2 regions of the Sphingobacterium sp. NPDC055346 genome follow, and region 2 is predicted to be linked to the other one. Evidence: riboswitches for the same ligand, from Rfam matches in the RefSeq annotation. Region 2 holds a riboswitch; the other holds the start of a gene.

Region 1 (7,967 bases), on a different contig from region 2:
CCCTACTTGGCATTACCATACGGTTTTCCGTAAAGCAATCATTAATTTTATATTAATCCCTTATCCTTGCAATACAATACCAGTTGTTCATTCTTGGTAAAGCCTAATACCTCTTTCATCAGGTTCAATCTTTTCTCGATACTACTCAATCCCGAAGGTTTGATATTCTTTTCCTGCAAGATTTGAGGGATGTTCTTTTGAAGGACTCCTTGGGATAGGGATGAGATAATCTGGATATCCATATTGGTAAATTCATGTGAATTCTTTGACCTTAGGGCCAAGCGGATATCGGGTGATTGATAAATTTTGTTGCTGGCAACCGCTTTCAGCGCTTCTCTAAAATGTTGCCCATCATGCCTTGCCTTCCTGACATAGGCATCGATCTGATAATTTCTAAAGAGATCCTCAATCAAGCTGATCCGATCAATGGAAGAAAATACAATCACCTTCAGATCTGGTTGTACTTCTTTTGCGGCTTTTATCAAGTCCTTACCATGGGAAATCTTTTGCGGGACGATATCATCTTCGAAAACCAAGTCGGTAATCAGGAGGTCATACGGCTCTCCCTCGCGAACTGCTTTTTTGATCCAACTGAGGGCATCATCGCAGTAATAGACATATTTGGTATCCGTGACTCCCATTTCCTGTACCGTCTTATGGACAGAAAGGTTGGCCACCTCATGATCTTCAGCAATCAATACTTTTTTAAACATAACATCCTATTTTTGAATAGGGATGGAAATGTGAATTCCTAAACCTCTATTATTATTTTTCTCAAAAGTAAGGGTCCCTTTCAATAGATTTATACGGTTTTCCGTATTCTTAAATCCATTGCCATATTTTAAGGAATCCGAAAGTCCAATGCCATCATCTTTATAATGAACATGAAGGTTATTTCCATCGTAATCAAATCGAACGATGACTTCCTGCGCTTTACTATGCTTCTGCATATTGACTAGCAGCTCCTGCAAGACCTGCTCTAGGTTATCCTTTTGAAGGGCATTGAATTTTTCCCAAATAGCTTCCTCGTTCCCTGCAATCAGGATGGTACGGTCCTCATTTGAAAATGACTTCAGTAATTCGGAGATGGTCAGATGGAACTGAATATCATCCATCCCGAGGTCTTCAACTTCGTAGGATATATCCCTAGACTTATCATATAGGATTTCCAACCGGTCCAATAGCTCCTCTCGGTTGATATCATCTCGATTCTCTAATTCAGCCATTACCCTGTAAATCCCATTCGCAACGACATCATGGACTTTTCTGGAAGTTTTCAGTTGACTTTCCTTCACCCTATTTTCAGCTTCCAATTCCATTCGCTGTTTCCTTCTTTTATGCCAATTCAAGAAATAGAATGAAGTCAGTGCAGCCACAATCAACAGACCGACGATGAATACCCGCATCAGGTTCAATCTATATTGCTTTTCAGCAACTTCATTGCTAAGCTTCAGGTTGTTGGTTTTACTCTTTTCTACCTCGTAGCGGATTAATGCAAATTGATTTTTTGCAGTCATCCGTGCAATTTCGACGCTGTCCTGTATCTTATGGTACCTTTCTAGTATAGGTTGGTTTCTTTCTAGAACAGAAAGTTCCAACATGCGCTGCAGGGCATCCATTTGGGCATCTGGATTTTTGATAGCCTTAGCCGCCTCATATTGCTGATTGGAATAATACAGCGCTGAATCCTTGTTCCTCTCCTTATAATAGTTCGCCATATGGGAATAACTCGAATTGAGCCCCCAAGGGTCTTTCTTCTTCTGACGGATCAGCATGGCCTTCCTCAATACGGGCAAAAACCTGTAATTCGTATCGACATGGCTTTTGGCCCTGGCATAATTCGTTAAGAATCGTGCATAATCAATGGAATTTGAATCTGTATTGGATAGTAGTTTTTTTAAGATTTCAATGGCTTTTTGATATTCTCTATTCGCTATATAAGTGGAAGCCAAGTTATTTTCGTAAACCTTTTTATTGGCAGGGTTTTCGGCATATCGTATGGCTAATTGATTGGCTTCAATTGATTTTTCAGTATCCTTTAGGGAAGTATAGACATTACTTAAATTGTTGTAGACCATTCCCAACAAGCCGTATTGAGCGGTATCGTTCAGGTTCAGATATTCAATGGCCTTGGTGGAGGTTTCCTGGGAACCATAATAATCACCAAAATCAGATTGGGTCACGGCCATATTGATCAAGCTTTCGGCCACACCGACACTATCATCCCTTTCCAAGAACAGAGATTTTGCTTTCTCAAAATAGACAAATGCACTATCAAACTCATTTTTGTCCAAGAAATCGTATGCCTGTTCGTAATACGGATTCTTTTCTGATTCTTGAGTAGATGTAATTTGGTTTTTACAGGATACTAAAAGCAGTAGCCCGGTCAAGAGTAATAATGGTTTCACAGGTAAAAATAATAATGGTCAAAAATAGCCAATAAAACAATTACTTTTCAGCACATAACACTAATAATCACAAGAATGAAAGATTATTTTGTTAAGCGAAACAACTGTTTGAACAGACATTGCTGTAACAATTCGGCTATCTTTACAATAACAAATTGTTACACAACCATTTATCTATGCAAATTTTACAATATCAAAAAAATACGATCTTATAATAGGCTCCCTTATTAAGTCCAGAATTTAAGCAAATATTTAACCAAACGACCATTAATAAGCTAAAATAAAACCTAACTTCACTTTAATTGAGGTAAAATTAATATTCGACGATTTAGGCTGATAAGTATTTTCTCCTACAAACAGTAGATATAACACTACGAAAAATGAATTTCCTATAACATTAGCCCCTTCTAATTATGGATTTCAACCAGCCTTTGTTAACTTAAATCATCAAAAGAAACTAACACAGTAAAGTAATATATTATGGGATTTTTAAATAGGTTATTTGGAAAACCTACACCTAAACAGGAAAATGAAAAATCAGAACAACCAACCAGCAAAGAAAGCCCTATAATTGAGCCAATAAAAACGGAGAAAGAATTATTTGAGAGTTATGCAGCTTATGGATTTGAAAAGCAAGTGGACTTTTCGGAATTAATTGAAGACAAGAGCTGGGATGCGGATTTGACACGTGGGTCAATCACTTTTGGTGATGGACTTGAGTTTCCATTGCAGATTATTGGGAGCTTTTCTTATTCTGTGAACACTTGGCTTTGGTCATGGGCAAATAGTCAATCAAACTTACCTGAAAACCTCCTAATTGATGCGAAAGCATTGAAGGAGTTTGGTGTGAAAAATAAAATAGATCAATTGAGGACTCCTGAATTTTCGATCAAACAGGAAGACTTACATCGATTGGGCCTAATCGCAGTCGGAATGTTTGATGCCGACGCCTATTACCTAGCAGATTATGGCAGTGGGGTCATGCTCATGACCGTAAAATCAGAGTTAATCCAACAGAACAGAAAAGATAATCATTACAGAATATTCACAACCTTCCCGCAGGTAATCTCAAACTTTGAAGTCGATCATAGGAATACGTTGATCCATTACCTGAAGAGCAAAGGCTATGATGTCGAAGAGAGCGATACTCAAGTCATAGGCACGAAAGCTAATGAAAAATGTACTGCAAGCTTAGATTCCCTAAATCGCGTAGTAAATTTAGGAGGATAAAAAAAGAGGACTGTTAATGTCCTCTGATTTCTTTGATAAGCTGTCCCTTATTCATGCTGTGACGATTTTTTATACCGATTTCTTTTGCTTCTGCCAATAAATCAGATTTTGATCTTTCTTCCAGCTTTTTAGAATTATGATCGATGGTACCAGCAGCCTGTGCATTTGAGATTCGGGCAGCTTTTTCTTTACTCATCCCCTTATCTACCAATGCATCATAGGTTTTTGGTTTTTTTATCTGGGGTGTTTTTTCTCTGGGCATATCATTGAAAATTTGTTTATACCCTTTGAACATTTCATGGATTTTTTTGTTGGAATTTTTTATTTATAGTTCAAGCTTTTCCTGTTTTCGAGAAAAAATTGTCGTCCCTATACTTGCCAATACCACACATAAGACAGACACCCATTGATTGATACTGAGGTATTCATGTAAAAATATCAGTCCAGAGAGTGCACCGAATGCAGGCTGCAGACTGGTCAAGATGCTGAATGTTTTGGCTGGCAGTCTTCCCAAGGCCATCATGTCTAATGAAAACGGCAATGCAGAAGATAAGATGGCCACGAGAAGCCCTTTGGAAAATTGCCCAGTATTGATGTTCAATATCGCGCCATCCATTAAGGCAAATGGAACTATAAAGACCGTTGCGATCATCATCCCGGTAGTAACTGCCTGTTTACCCTCCATAACTTTGGAAAGCTTGGCCCCCATCAGGATATAAACGGCCCAGAAGACCCCTGCAAGTAAGGCTAATCCCAATCCTATCGGATCGATGCCATTGCTCTTCCAAGGAACGATCAGTAAAATTCCTGTCAACGCCAATACTGCCCAGATGACATCTGTCCATTTCTTTGATAGGACAAAGGCCAAGAACAGAGGTCCTACGAATTCAATGGTAACACCTAAGCCCAATGGGATTCTTTGGATGGCCATATAAAAAATGAGGTTCATGACGGCAATGCCGATTCCGTAAAGACCACAGTACATCCATTGTTGCTTGTTGAAGGTACGTAGCTTCGGCCTATTGATCGCATAGAGCAGAATGGCAGATAAGCCAATCCTCAAGGTTGTTGTCGCAATGGGACCAATGGCCGGAAACAACTGCTTCGCGAATGATGCTCCCCCTTGCACACAGATCATGGATAAGATGGCAGCAGCAACAGCAATATTGGTGTTTCGGATTTTGGCAAACATGGTCAATCGCTCTTTTTAAAATTGAATCCAAAAATAGCCTTTCATTTTTATTAAACCGGCGAAATGTGAATAATTAATTCCCCAAACGACTTCCTATATTTAATTTTCTTAACCAATATGTTAAATATAGTTATTACTGTCATTCTAAGCCTTTAGATTTAGTAAATTAGACTAGATGAATTATTTTCACCTAAAGAAAATGAAAGCTTAATATTAGAGCTATGGCATTAAAACCGATTATTATTTCCTTCCTTTTGTTCCTTTATAGTTTGGTGGCATTTTCCCAAGCTCAAAAGAGGTATACCGGCACAGTTTACTCCAATGACAGCAGTCTGTTGATCAAAAATGTGGATGTCATTAACCAAAGAACAAAACAAACGCTGCGATCAGATTTTGATGGTTCCTTTGGCATCGATGCCCGCCCGTCTGATAGCATAACCTTTGTCCATCCGCATTGGAATAGCCTCAGTATCTTGGCTGAAGATCTAAAGCAGCATGTTTTCCTACAGAAAAAATCCATCGTGCTAGAAGAGATCGTCGTCATGGGGAATACCAAAGCTGCAAAGCTGAAGGAACTGGAAAGCATGAAAAAAGATATCAACGTTAAAGGGGGACTATATTACTCCGGTGAACCACCATGGTACCTGCTTCTACCCTTTGGCATGCCAACCGTTACTTACTTCTACGAAAAATTCAGTAAATCTGGTAGAAACGCGAGAAGGTTCAATGCTTTTATGCAACAAGAAATCAAAAATATGGAAGTGGACCAAATCTTCAACAAAGCAAGCATCAGCGATATTATCCCCATGGACGATGAAGAACTGGAACAGTTTATGGTGGAATATAGACCTGATTTCGAAACTGCCCAATATTGGACCAACTATGACCTGCATGTGTATATCAAGAAATACTACAAAGAATTTAAAGAGAAAAACCCTGCTGAAAGATTGATCCTAAAGTAGTTTTAGGGATATCTTGAGGTTTCTTCTCGGTAAAGAAGCAACCTGTAAATTGTATTATAATCACAAATAATTTCTTTTAGTTAACTCATTTAGCTAACTTGCCAACGCTTTAGGGGTGTCTGCATTAATTGCAGGCTGAGATTTTACCCTTATAACCTGATCTAGATCATACTAGCGTAGGGAAAAGTAAAATGTCATTCATGGGTGCGTCCTGTACCTAAAGTAGACATTCCTAAAGCATTAATGCTTAAATAACTATTCAGGAATGTTACTTATTATCAATAATCAGACAAAACAGTACAAGAGATCTCCATTTACCTTGGAGGAATTAATGGATTTGGAGCTTAAAGGCAAAACCAAAGGTGTTGCTGTTGCCCTAAATAACCAAGTCATCCCTAGAGACAAATGGTCGGATACCTTATTGACTGATACTGATTCTATCCTAATCATAACCGCAACTCAAGGCGGATAACCCTTAAATATTTGAAGACATGACAGAACAAAAGATTACAACCAATGCTTTTCCAAATTCCAAAAAGGTTTATATTCCAGGTAACCTATACCCTATCCAAGTTGCAATGCGTGAAATATCCCTGAGCCCAACCAAGTTGAGCAAGGGTGGTCTTGAAATCAACCCTCCAATTACGATTTACGATACTTCTGGTCCATATACAGATGTGAATTCTGAAATCGATATCCGTAAAGGCTTGGATAGGATCAGGGAACAATGGATTTTAGACCGCAATGACGTTGAGATTTTGGAGGGCATCAGTTCCGAGTACGGACAAAAAAGACTCCATGATCCCAACTTGGATGAACTGCGTTTTTCTTACAATCATAAACCAAAAAGAGCAGCAGATGGACAAAATGTAACCCAGCTGCACTATGCTAAGAAAGGGATCATCACTGCGGAAATGGAATATGTCGCCATTCGTGAGAACCAAAGAATTGAACAATTACAGGCCGCTACGAAAGGAATGGCTGAACAACATAAAGGTGAAAGCTTTGGTGCCAATACGCCAAAACGGATCAGCCCTGAATTTGTGCGGGATGAAATCGCAGCCGGAAGGGCAATCATTCCAAATAATATTAACCATCCGGAAAGTGAACCTATGATCATTGGCCGCAATTTCTTGGTGAAGATCAACGCCAATATCGGAAACAGCGCTGTAAGTTCCAGTATCGAAGAGGAAGTGGAGAAAGCAGTCTGGGCATGCCGATGGGGCGCCGACACGATCATGGACCTCTCTACTGGAAAGAACATCCATGAAACTCGCGAGTGGATTATCCGAAATTCTCCAGTACCAATAGGTACAGTTCCTATCTATCAAGCTTTAGAAAAAGTTAAAGGTGTGCCGGAAGATCTGACCTGGGAGATTTTCAAGGATACTCTCATTGAGCAAGCAGAACAGGGTGTTTCCTACTTTACGATACATGCGGGTGTCCTGTTGAGATATATCCATTTAACGGCGAAAAGGGTAACAGGAATTGTTTCTAGAGGTGGTTCAATTATGGCTAAGTGGTGCCTATACCATCATAAAGAGAATTTCCTGTATACGCATTTTGAGGAGATATGCGAAATCATGAAAAAGTATGATGTAGCCTTCTCTTTAGGTGATGGATTAAGACCAGGCTCTATTGCCGATGCCAACGATGAGGCTCAATTTGCAGAATTGGAAACCTTAGGAGAACTGACTAAAATAGCTTGGAAGCATGATGTTCAGGTGATGATAGAAGGCCCAGGACATGTCCCTATGCACATGATCAAAGAGAATATGGAAAAGCAATTGGAAGAATGTGATGAGGCTCCATTTTATACCTTAGGTCCATTGACAACGGATATTGCTCCCGGCTATGACCATATCACCTCAGCTATTGGCGCTGCAATGATCGGTTGGTACGGATGTGCTATGCTGTGCTACGTAACACCAAAAGAACACTTAGGCCTTCCCAATAAAAAAGACGTTAAGGACGGAGTAATCACCTATAAACTTGCTGCCCATGCTGCAGATTTGGCCAAAGGACACCCTGGCGCCCAATACAGAGACAATGCATTGAGCAAAGCGAGATTCGAATTCAGATGGGAGGACCAATTTAACCTTTCACTCGATCCTGATACCGCAAGAGAGTTTCATGACGAAACTTTACCTGCAGATGCAGCAAAGGTGGCTCATT
Region 2 (7,967 bases):
GTTCTACCGGCGATGCACAGGTATTAGAAACCAAAACCTATAAACCTATTTTGGAAATGAAAACCATCGCTACGCCGTTTATGGTCTTCAATAACCAAGGAAATATACTGGCCCTTTCTGAAGACGCCACCCATATGCGCTTATGGGATTTGGAGGATAAAAAATCATTTGGCCAAACTATCCGCATCAGCAAAAACACACAATACTTCCATTTCTCGGATGATGACAAGCAGATCTTTGTACAGGATGACGGCGAAGGAATGCGTTATGCAGCAAAGGTGGTTGATGCAAAAACCGGAAACATCCTGACTATGCCCTTTATCAACCAGCGATTTGATCAGATCAATGTAATGCCAGGCGACAAAAGGTTAATGACCATTGAATCACTCATGAATGGCATCGCCATCAATATCTGGGAAGTTCCAGGACAGGTCAGCATGTCCAAAGACCAATTGGCTAGAGATTTGGAGAAATTCTATGGCAAGAAGTATGACAATGAAACCGGAGCAATCCTGAACTATATTGATACGACCGGCACCTATGACACCTGGTATTTTGAAGATCCATTCGTCAGGTCAGTATCCCCTAGCTCCAACGTCAAGATTACCGATATCTTGAAGATAAACTACCCTATCCAAAATGAGGCGAACCTTCAATTGTTGGCAGTGACCTATGACTACCATCCGTTGGCCAGGGCTATGGTTGCCAATTATTTCAGCAGTAAGCCTGAAACGAAATTGATAGGTCAGCGTATGGTTGACATTACAGAAAAACAATTGATCAAGATCAAGAACAAAGAACTGAAATCTGAAGTTGAAACGCTCCTAAAAGAAGCAAAACAGAACTTAAGCAAATAAAGAATGAATTTGACAAGAAGACAAAAAGGTCTATTGGGAATAGCATTTGTATGCTTTTTGATAATATTATCTTGGATCGGTTTATCCAAGTTCTTTCCTGAGAGCAACTCTTTGAGGTACCTACCTGATCGGATTTACCGCATCATCAAAATCGTATTCGGTGGCGACCCTTCAGGTTCAGGCCTAGAAGCTGAAAATGTACCCTGGGAATTGATCCTAGCTAAGATATGTGCCATTGGCATTCTGCTTTTCGGTGCCTACAAGATTATTCAAAAGGTATTCTCCGAACAGTTCAATCTCTTAAAGGCTTCTTTCAAACAGAACCATGTCATCTCTGTAGGTATCTCAAAAAAAGGTAGGCAACTTTTCCAAAGCCTAAAGGAAGACTATAAGCAAAAAGGAATTGCCATTGAAAAGGAAACAGAGCATGCCGACATCAATTCTGTAAAAAAACAGGGCCACTTAGTGATTATCGGAAATGCCGAAGAAGAAAGTACCCTACTGGAAGCAGGGATCAAACGCGCCTCTTCACTGATCGTCTTCCTAGAAAATGAGCAAACCGTAATTGAAATCATTGAATCTGTTCAGGATATCTACGATAGATCAAAATGTCAGAACGACCTGCTTTGCTTTTTACATATCAGCAACCCAAGGTTGATCGACTTGGTCAAGAACACCGGAATCCATTTAGATAACAACCAAATCCAACTTCGATTCTTCAACATCCACAAGATGTTGGCAAGGCAGTTTTTTTCGCAATTTCCAATAGATCTACAGCGATCCGGTAAGGAACTTTCCGATATCAATAAAATCGTATTTTTAGGCTATGGGGATTTCGCAAAAGCCATGTTGGTCCAAGCCATGAGGATTTTCCATATTTCTGTCGAAAATGACCTAAAAATTGCTGTTTATTCCGAGCAAGCTGAAGAAGACAGGAATTACTTCATCGAGCAATATCCTAAAGCCAATAAGATTTTTCCTATTGAATTCCATAATTTTCAAGGAACCTACAATGAGCTGGTATCTAGGGAGGAATTATTGGATAAAGGCAATGAAACTTTGTTCATTACTGCTTTCGACCAGGACCAAACTAATCTCAATACCGCTTTGGAACTCTTGGACAAAACCCAGAATAGTAAATTCCCGATTTATGTGCTCAATGCTGAAGGAAAAGGTTTGCGGAAGTTGATCCGCTATTCGGAAGAAAGCGATAGGATAAAATTCTTTGGTCAGATGGAAGATATCTGTAACCTTGAATTTATCACGGGCAATAAATTGGACAAATTAGCCCAGGCCATCCATGATGATTATAGAAAATTACTTTCCGGGACCAGTTCAGAAAGTGCACGATACACCTCTGATTGGTTAACCCTGAGCGAAGATGCAAAAGATGCCAGCCGAGCGCAGGCAGACCATATTCCCTATAAGTTTTTATTGACCCATAAAGAATGGCCAGTAAACCAGCCGGATGCAATAGCTTTCAGTGAGGATGAAGTGGAAACCTTGGCCATTATCGAGCATAACCGCTGGATGGCACACCGATATATCAATGGTTGGGACTATGGGGAAGTACGAAATGATGAGCTTAAACTCCACCCCTCCCTGATTCCTTGGGAAATCTTGAGCGAAAGTGAAAAACAGAAAGATCGAGACACCATCCTTAGAATTAAGATTCTTTTGAACGAAAAATAAAGCTATAGCCCAAGAATTTGTCTTTGCAGATTGTTTGGGCTATATTTGATTGGCTTTAGGGGTATTCTAATAGGAATTGAGACAGACCCTTTGAACCTGATACGGTTAAAACCGTCGTAGGGAAAAGCAAAATTGCTTGGCAAACCTAATTGCCTATTCCCTCCCTTCAGCCATTATTGTTTTTAATTTTTCAAATAATGGAAAACGACATTTATCATTTATTGACTCAAGTCCGAGAAAAATCTCCACTCGTTCAAAACATTACAAATTTTGTGGTCATGAACAATACCGCAAATGCCCTTCTAGCACTTGGTGCATCTCCAATTATGGTCCATGCCGAAGAGGAATTAGAGGAAGTCCTCAGTTTATGCAATGCCCTTGTCATCAACATCGGTACCCTAAGCAAACCATGGGCAGAAAATATGATCCTGGCCGCAAAGCTGGCCAACAAATTAGCTAAACCTTGGGTATTGGATCCGGTTGGTGCAGGTATCTCTACCCTACGCAATGAAACGCTAAAATCACTATTGGAATTAAAACCAACGGTCATTCGTGGGAATGCTTCTGAAATTATCGCCCTTCAGAACTTTAACAATAAAAGTGCTAAAGGTGTGGACAGCACCCAATCAAGCAGCTCGGCCCTAGATGCTGGAAAGTTACTGCAAGAGGAAACGGGATCCATAGTTTGTATTTCCGGTGCCACTGATTATGTCATTTCAAAGGATGAAATCACCGAAATCAAAAACGGCACCTCCGTGATGACCAAGGTAACTGGAATGGGCTGTACGGCTTCCGCAATAACCGCAGCATTCATTGGCTTAGCAAAAGACCCCTACCAAGAAGCTGTCGCTGGTATTGCCATCACTAGTCTTGCAGGCGAATTGGCTGCCAAAATATCGAAAGGCCCAGGTAGCCTTCAGCTCAATTTTTATGACATCCTTTACAATCTTGCCAAAGAACAGATTTTAGGCAACTTAAAACTAAAAAAATATGCCAATCCATCCTGATTTCCCCTACCCCCTTTATTTGGTGATTTCAGAAAAAGATTGTGTTAAAATGAATTGGCTGCAAGTTGCGGAAGAAGCCATATTGGGCGGAGTGGATATCATTCAATTGCGTGAAAAAGAACTCAGCCATACGGAATATTTGAACAAGGCAAAGGCACTGAAAAAAATTACAGGCCAATACCAGATTCCTTTGATCATCAACGATGCTCCTGAAATTGCAGTTGAAATCCATGCTTGGGGCGTTCATGTTGGCCTTTCGGATACACAGCCCCTGGACATAGCTGAAAAATATGGAGATATCCTGAAAATTGGCTGGTCATTGGAATACCAAGATCAACTGGAAAGTCCTCAAATGGCCCCAACCCATCATCTGGGGCTCAGCCCTATTTTTAAAACAGCGACAAAGACCAATACTGTGACCACTTGGGGTATTCACGGTATACAAGAAATAAAACTAAAAGCCGATAAACCGCTGATCGCTATCGGTGGTATGAACCAGGACAATGCTGGACAGGCATTTCAAGCCGGCGCAAATTCCATTGCTGTCGTTTCTGCAATTTGCGGCAGTTCAGACCCAAGAAAAGCAGCCGAACTGTTGAAAGGATTATTAAAATGAAAGAAAACAAAAAATATAAAGTACCAACTGTTCTCAGTATAGCGGGCTTTGACGGCAGTGGTGGTGCCGGCATCCAAGCTGACACCAAAACCATTTCATCCCTAGGTTGCTATGCCATGAATGTATTGACGGCTTTGCCGGTACAAAATACCCAAGGGGTGAAGAACATTTTCGACATCCCTGTTGAGGCTGTAAATGAGCAATTAGATTGTCTCTTTGAAGATATCTATCCCGACAGCATCAAAATAGGGATGGTACATAATAGCAAATTGGTCGAAACCATTGCTAATTCCCTGAAAGATTATAAAGGCAGCATCGTCTTTGACCCGGTTATGGTTTCCACTAGCGGACATCGGCTGATCCATGAAGAAACCATAGCGGCCATTAAAGAACTATTGTTTCCGATAGCCCAAATCATTACCCCTAATCTTGATGAAGTTTCCGTATTGGTGGGTAGAGAAATCAGCAGCGTACATGCGATGGTAGAAGTCGCTGATGAAATCTTGAGTTTAGGCTGTAATGCTGCACTATTAAAAGGTGGACATCTTCAAAGCGATATACTCACCAGTATATTGATCCAGAAAAACCATGCAGCGCAATATTTCGAATCTAAACGTGTGAATACCAAGAACACACACGGCTCAGGCTGTTCGCTTTCCTCTGCCATTGCATCATTCCTTGCCCGTGGCTATCACTTGGAACAATCCACCGAAAATGCTCTCATGTATATCAACAGTGCCATAAAAGGAAGCAAAGATCTGCTGATAGGAAAAGGAAATGGACCACTGAATCACTTTTTTAACCCTCAAAGACTCATTAAATATGAAATGGACTGATCAAGCTTGGGAAGCTATCCAACCCATCTATCATGAAATATTGAAAATGCCCTTTATCGAAGAATTGAAAAACGGAACCCTCCCATTGGAAAAGTTTCAGTTCTATATGCTACAGGATGCCAAATACCTCGAACATTATGGACGAGCACTTGCGGCACTCGGTTCAAAGGCAGAGGACAATGAAATGGCCTTGGACTTCTTTGAATTTGGCAAGAATGCCTTGATCGTGGAAAGAGCTTTACATGAGGCTTATTTCAAGCAATTCAAGCTTGAACCCAATCAAGAGATTACGATAGAGCCCGTTTGTCACCATTATATTCACTTCTTGAAAAGTACGGTGGCCTATGATCCCATAGAGGTAGCTACGGCAGCCATCTTACCTTGCTTTTGGATTTACAAAGAAGTGGGAGACCATATCTATCAAAACCAGAATTCAGATAATAACCCTTACAAGAATTGGATTGAGACCTATAGTGGCGATGAATTTGCCGAAGGTGTGAAAAAAGCCCTACAGTATAGTGATTACATGGCAGAAAACAGCACAGATAAAGGTAGAAAAGCCATGCTTGAAGTCTTTATTGCCGCAAGTAGATTGGAATTTAATTTCTGGGATGCTGCTTATCGGAATATAAAATGGTAAGCAATTCTTGAATTTTGGGCCAACTATTAAGATACAAAAAAAAGTACAATATTAGCGCGGTAAAGATCATTTATTAACGTAATTAATCTCCTGTTTTTGGCGCAATGCAAACATGATATTTGAGTAAAGGATTAAGCAAACCATTAAAATCAAATATCATGAAACAAAGAGTTCCAGTATCGCAGATTATGACAACCGAGTTGATCACATTGACTCCAAAAGATAGCTTATATGAGGCGGAGAAACTATTCAAGAAACATAATATCCGTCACTTGCCTATTGTAGAGGGCAAAAAATTAGTTGGGGTAGTCAGTTATTCTGATTTATTGAAAATTAGCTATGCGGATGTAAACGAAGAGGATGATATCGAAACTATCGTTTATGATATGTACAGCATTCCGCAGTTAATGGCTAAATCACCATTGACGGTAGATCCTGAAGCGACCATAAAGGAAGTGACAGAAACCCTTTCTCAAGTTTCTTTCCACTCCATTCCAGTCGTGGACGGTGAAGACCTTGTAGGGATAGTAACTACAACAGATCTCTTAAAATATTTTATCGATCAATATTAGTATTTTGTTAATAATTAATTTTCAGCTGTAGACCAAATGGGTTTACAGCTGAAATTTTTTATAAGGAAATTTATTATTACAAAAACTCTTAGTAAGGTAGCTTTTGGCGCAGTTTTTGGGCATTTTTGAATATAAAATTTATGTTATATGAAACAACTATGCTTACTTGCTGGAACCGCAGCATTATTGACATTCGGTTCTTGTACTTCAAACGCTAATAAACAATTGGAATCTAAAGATTCAAGTGAAACGGTATTGACAGATTCTAACCCCGTTGACAGCACACATACATCCCAAAATTCGGTTGATTGGGCGGGTACCTATTCTGGCGTATTTCCTTGCGCTGACTGTCCAGGAATCAAAACTACGGTGACCTTAAACTCCGATGAAACCTTTACCTATGAAGGTGAATATCAAGAAAGAGACACTAAAATTGAGGATACCGGTAAATTTATGTGGCATGACAACGGCAGTGTCGTTCATTTAGTAGGTAAAGAAGTAAACATGAAACTAAAAGTTGGCGAAAACCAATTGTTCTCCCTAGACCAAGATGGAAAACCTATCGACGGTCCTTTGAAAGACAATTATATCTTGAAAAAAGTAACTCAATAGTATTGAGTTTATAGATATTGTACAGAGCTGGTTTGAAAAAATCAGCTCTTTTTATTTTTGCCCCAATGGGAAATGTCATTATGTTAAGTTTTTTTAGTCATCCTGAGGTTCATCCGAAGGATCTCGGAACATTGCAAACCTAATTTTGTGAATAATGCATTGGCGTACAGTTTTTCTATCTTCAATAGTTTGTACTGGCGAACAATTCCTAAATCTTCGGCTAACACCCCATTGTCGTCCTGACGCAGGAAGGATCTCGGAACATAGCAAACCTAATTTTGTGAATAATTGCATTGGCATACTTTCCTTTACCTGCGGTTATCCACCGTTTAGTCATCCTGAGGTTCATCCGAAGGATCTCAGAACATTGCAAACCTAATTTTGTGAATAATTGCATTGGCATACAGTTTTTCTATCTGCAATAGTTTGTACTGGCGAACAGTTCCTAAATCAAAGATTTAGGATGACAGGGTCTTTATATTGAGAACCGTACAGATTCCTCACTATTCGTTCAGAATCAAAATGCGTTAAAGAGGGATTCAGAGTGAAGTGAAGAATCTATTTTTTTATTTTTTGAGGTGTTTGTCATCCCGAAATCGTAAGATGAGGGAACTATTTTTCAAATGAAGAGTGGATACTTCCGAGGCCCATTCGGTAAACTCAGGCTGACACAAAAGGTATGGATAAATATTTCACCCAGGCTGTGGGTTCGCCATTACAAACATCAAATTTCTACAAGGATTCCACCCCCTCTGGGCTTTAATCACACTAAAGGGAGATTTTGATGTTAGGATTGCAGGAGGCGGGCTTATGCAATAAGCCCCAACAAATTCGGCTACCTTTCCAGTGACATAATGGAAATGATCTTGGCCAATCCTCTCATCCCATCCATCCTGGTTCATTCCTAGATCTTGGCCCATCCTCTCATCCCTTCCATCCTGGTTCTACCTACTTCTCTCTTTCAAGATCCCCTTACAGATATCTGCCACCAAAGATGGCCCTTCATAGATAAAACCGGTATAGACTTGGACCAAACTTGCTCCAGCATTTAATTTCTCAATGGCATCCGCAGCAGAATGTATACCACCTACCCCAATGATCGGGAAGGCTTTATTGGATTTATCTGCCAAGTATT

What was found. Region 2 has a riboswitch for thiamine pyrophosphate ahead of thiM (hydroxyethylthiazole kinase). Riboswitches for the same ligand answer to the same signal wherever they lie in the genome.
Region 1: another riboswitch for thiamine pyrophosphate. It lies ahead of thiS (sulfur carrier protein ThiS); the one in region 2 lies ahead of thiM (hydroxyethylthiazole kinase).

Annotation. Positions count from the first base shown of each region.
Region 1 is NZ_JBSHMI010000003.1:330,409-338,375, reverse strand. Features, by position in the region: gene ACWICE_RS08420 (response regulator transcription factor) at 48-713, opposite strand; gene ACWICE_RS08415 (tetratricopeptide repeat-containing sensor histidine kinase) at 720-2,408, opposite strand; gene ACWICE_RS08410 (DUF6882 domain-containing protein) at 2,889-3,638, shown strand; gene ACWICE_RS08405 (DUF7218 family protein) at 3,652-3,900, opposite strand; gene ACWICE_RS08400 (EamA family transporter) at 3,964-4,830, opposite strand; gene ACWICE_RS08395 (hypothetical protein) at 5,052-5,792, shown strand; TPP riboswitch at 5,894-5,992, shown strand; gene thiS (sulfur carrier protein ThiS) at 6,058-6,264, shown strand; gene thiC (phosphomethylpyrimidine synthase ThiC) at 6,284-7,967, shown strand, end outside.
Region 2 is NZ_JBSHMI010000006.1:311,739-319,705, reverse strand. Features, by position in the region: gene ACWICE_RS14285 (toll/interleukin-1 receptor domain-containing protein) at 1-857, shown strand, start outside; gene ACWICE_RS14280 (NAD-binding protein) at 861-2,549, shown strand; TPP riboswitch at 2,597-2,689, shown strand; gene thiM (hydroxyethylthiazole kinase) at 2,747-3,556, shown strand; gene thiE (thiamine phosphate synthase) at 3,540-4,172, shown strand; gene thiD (bifunctional hydroxymethylpyrimidine kinase/phosphomethylpyrimidine kinase) at 4,169-5,008, shown strand; gene tenA (thiaminase II) at 4,995-5,648, shown strand; gene ACWICE_RS14255 (CBS domain-containing protein) at 5,807-6,220, shown strand; gene ACWICE_RS14250 (copper resistance protein NlpE) at 6,368-6,832, shown strand; gene ACWICE_RS14245 (quinone-dependent dihydroorotate dehydrogenase) at 7,777-7,967, opposite strand, start outside.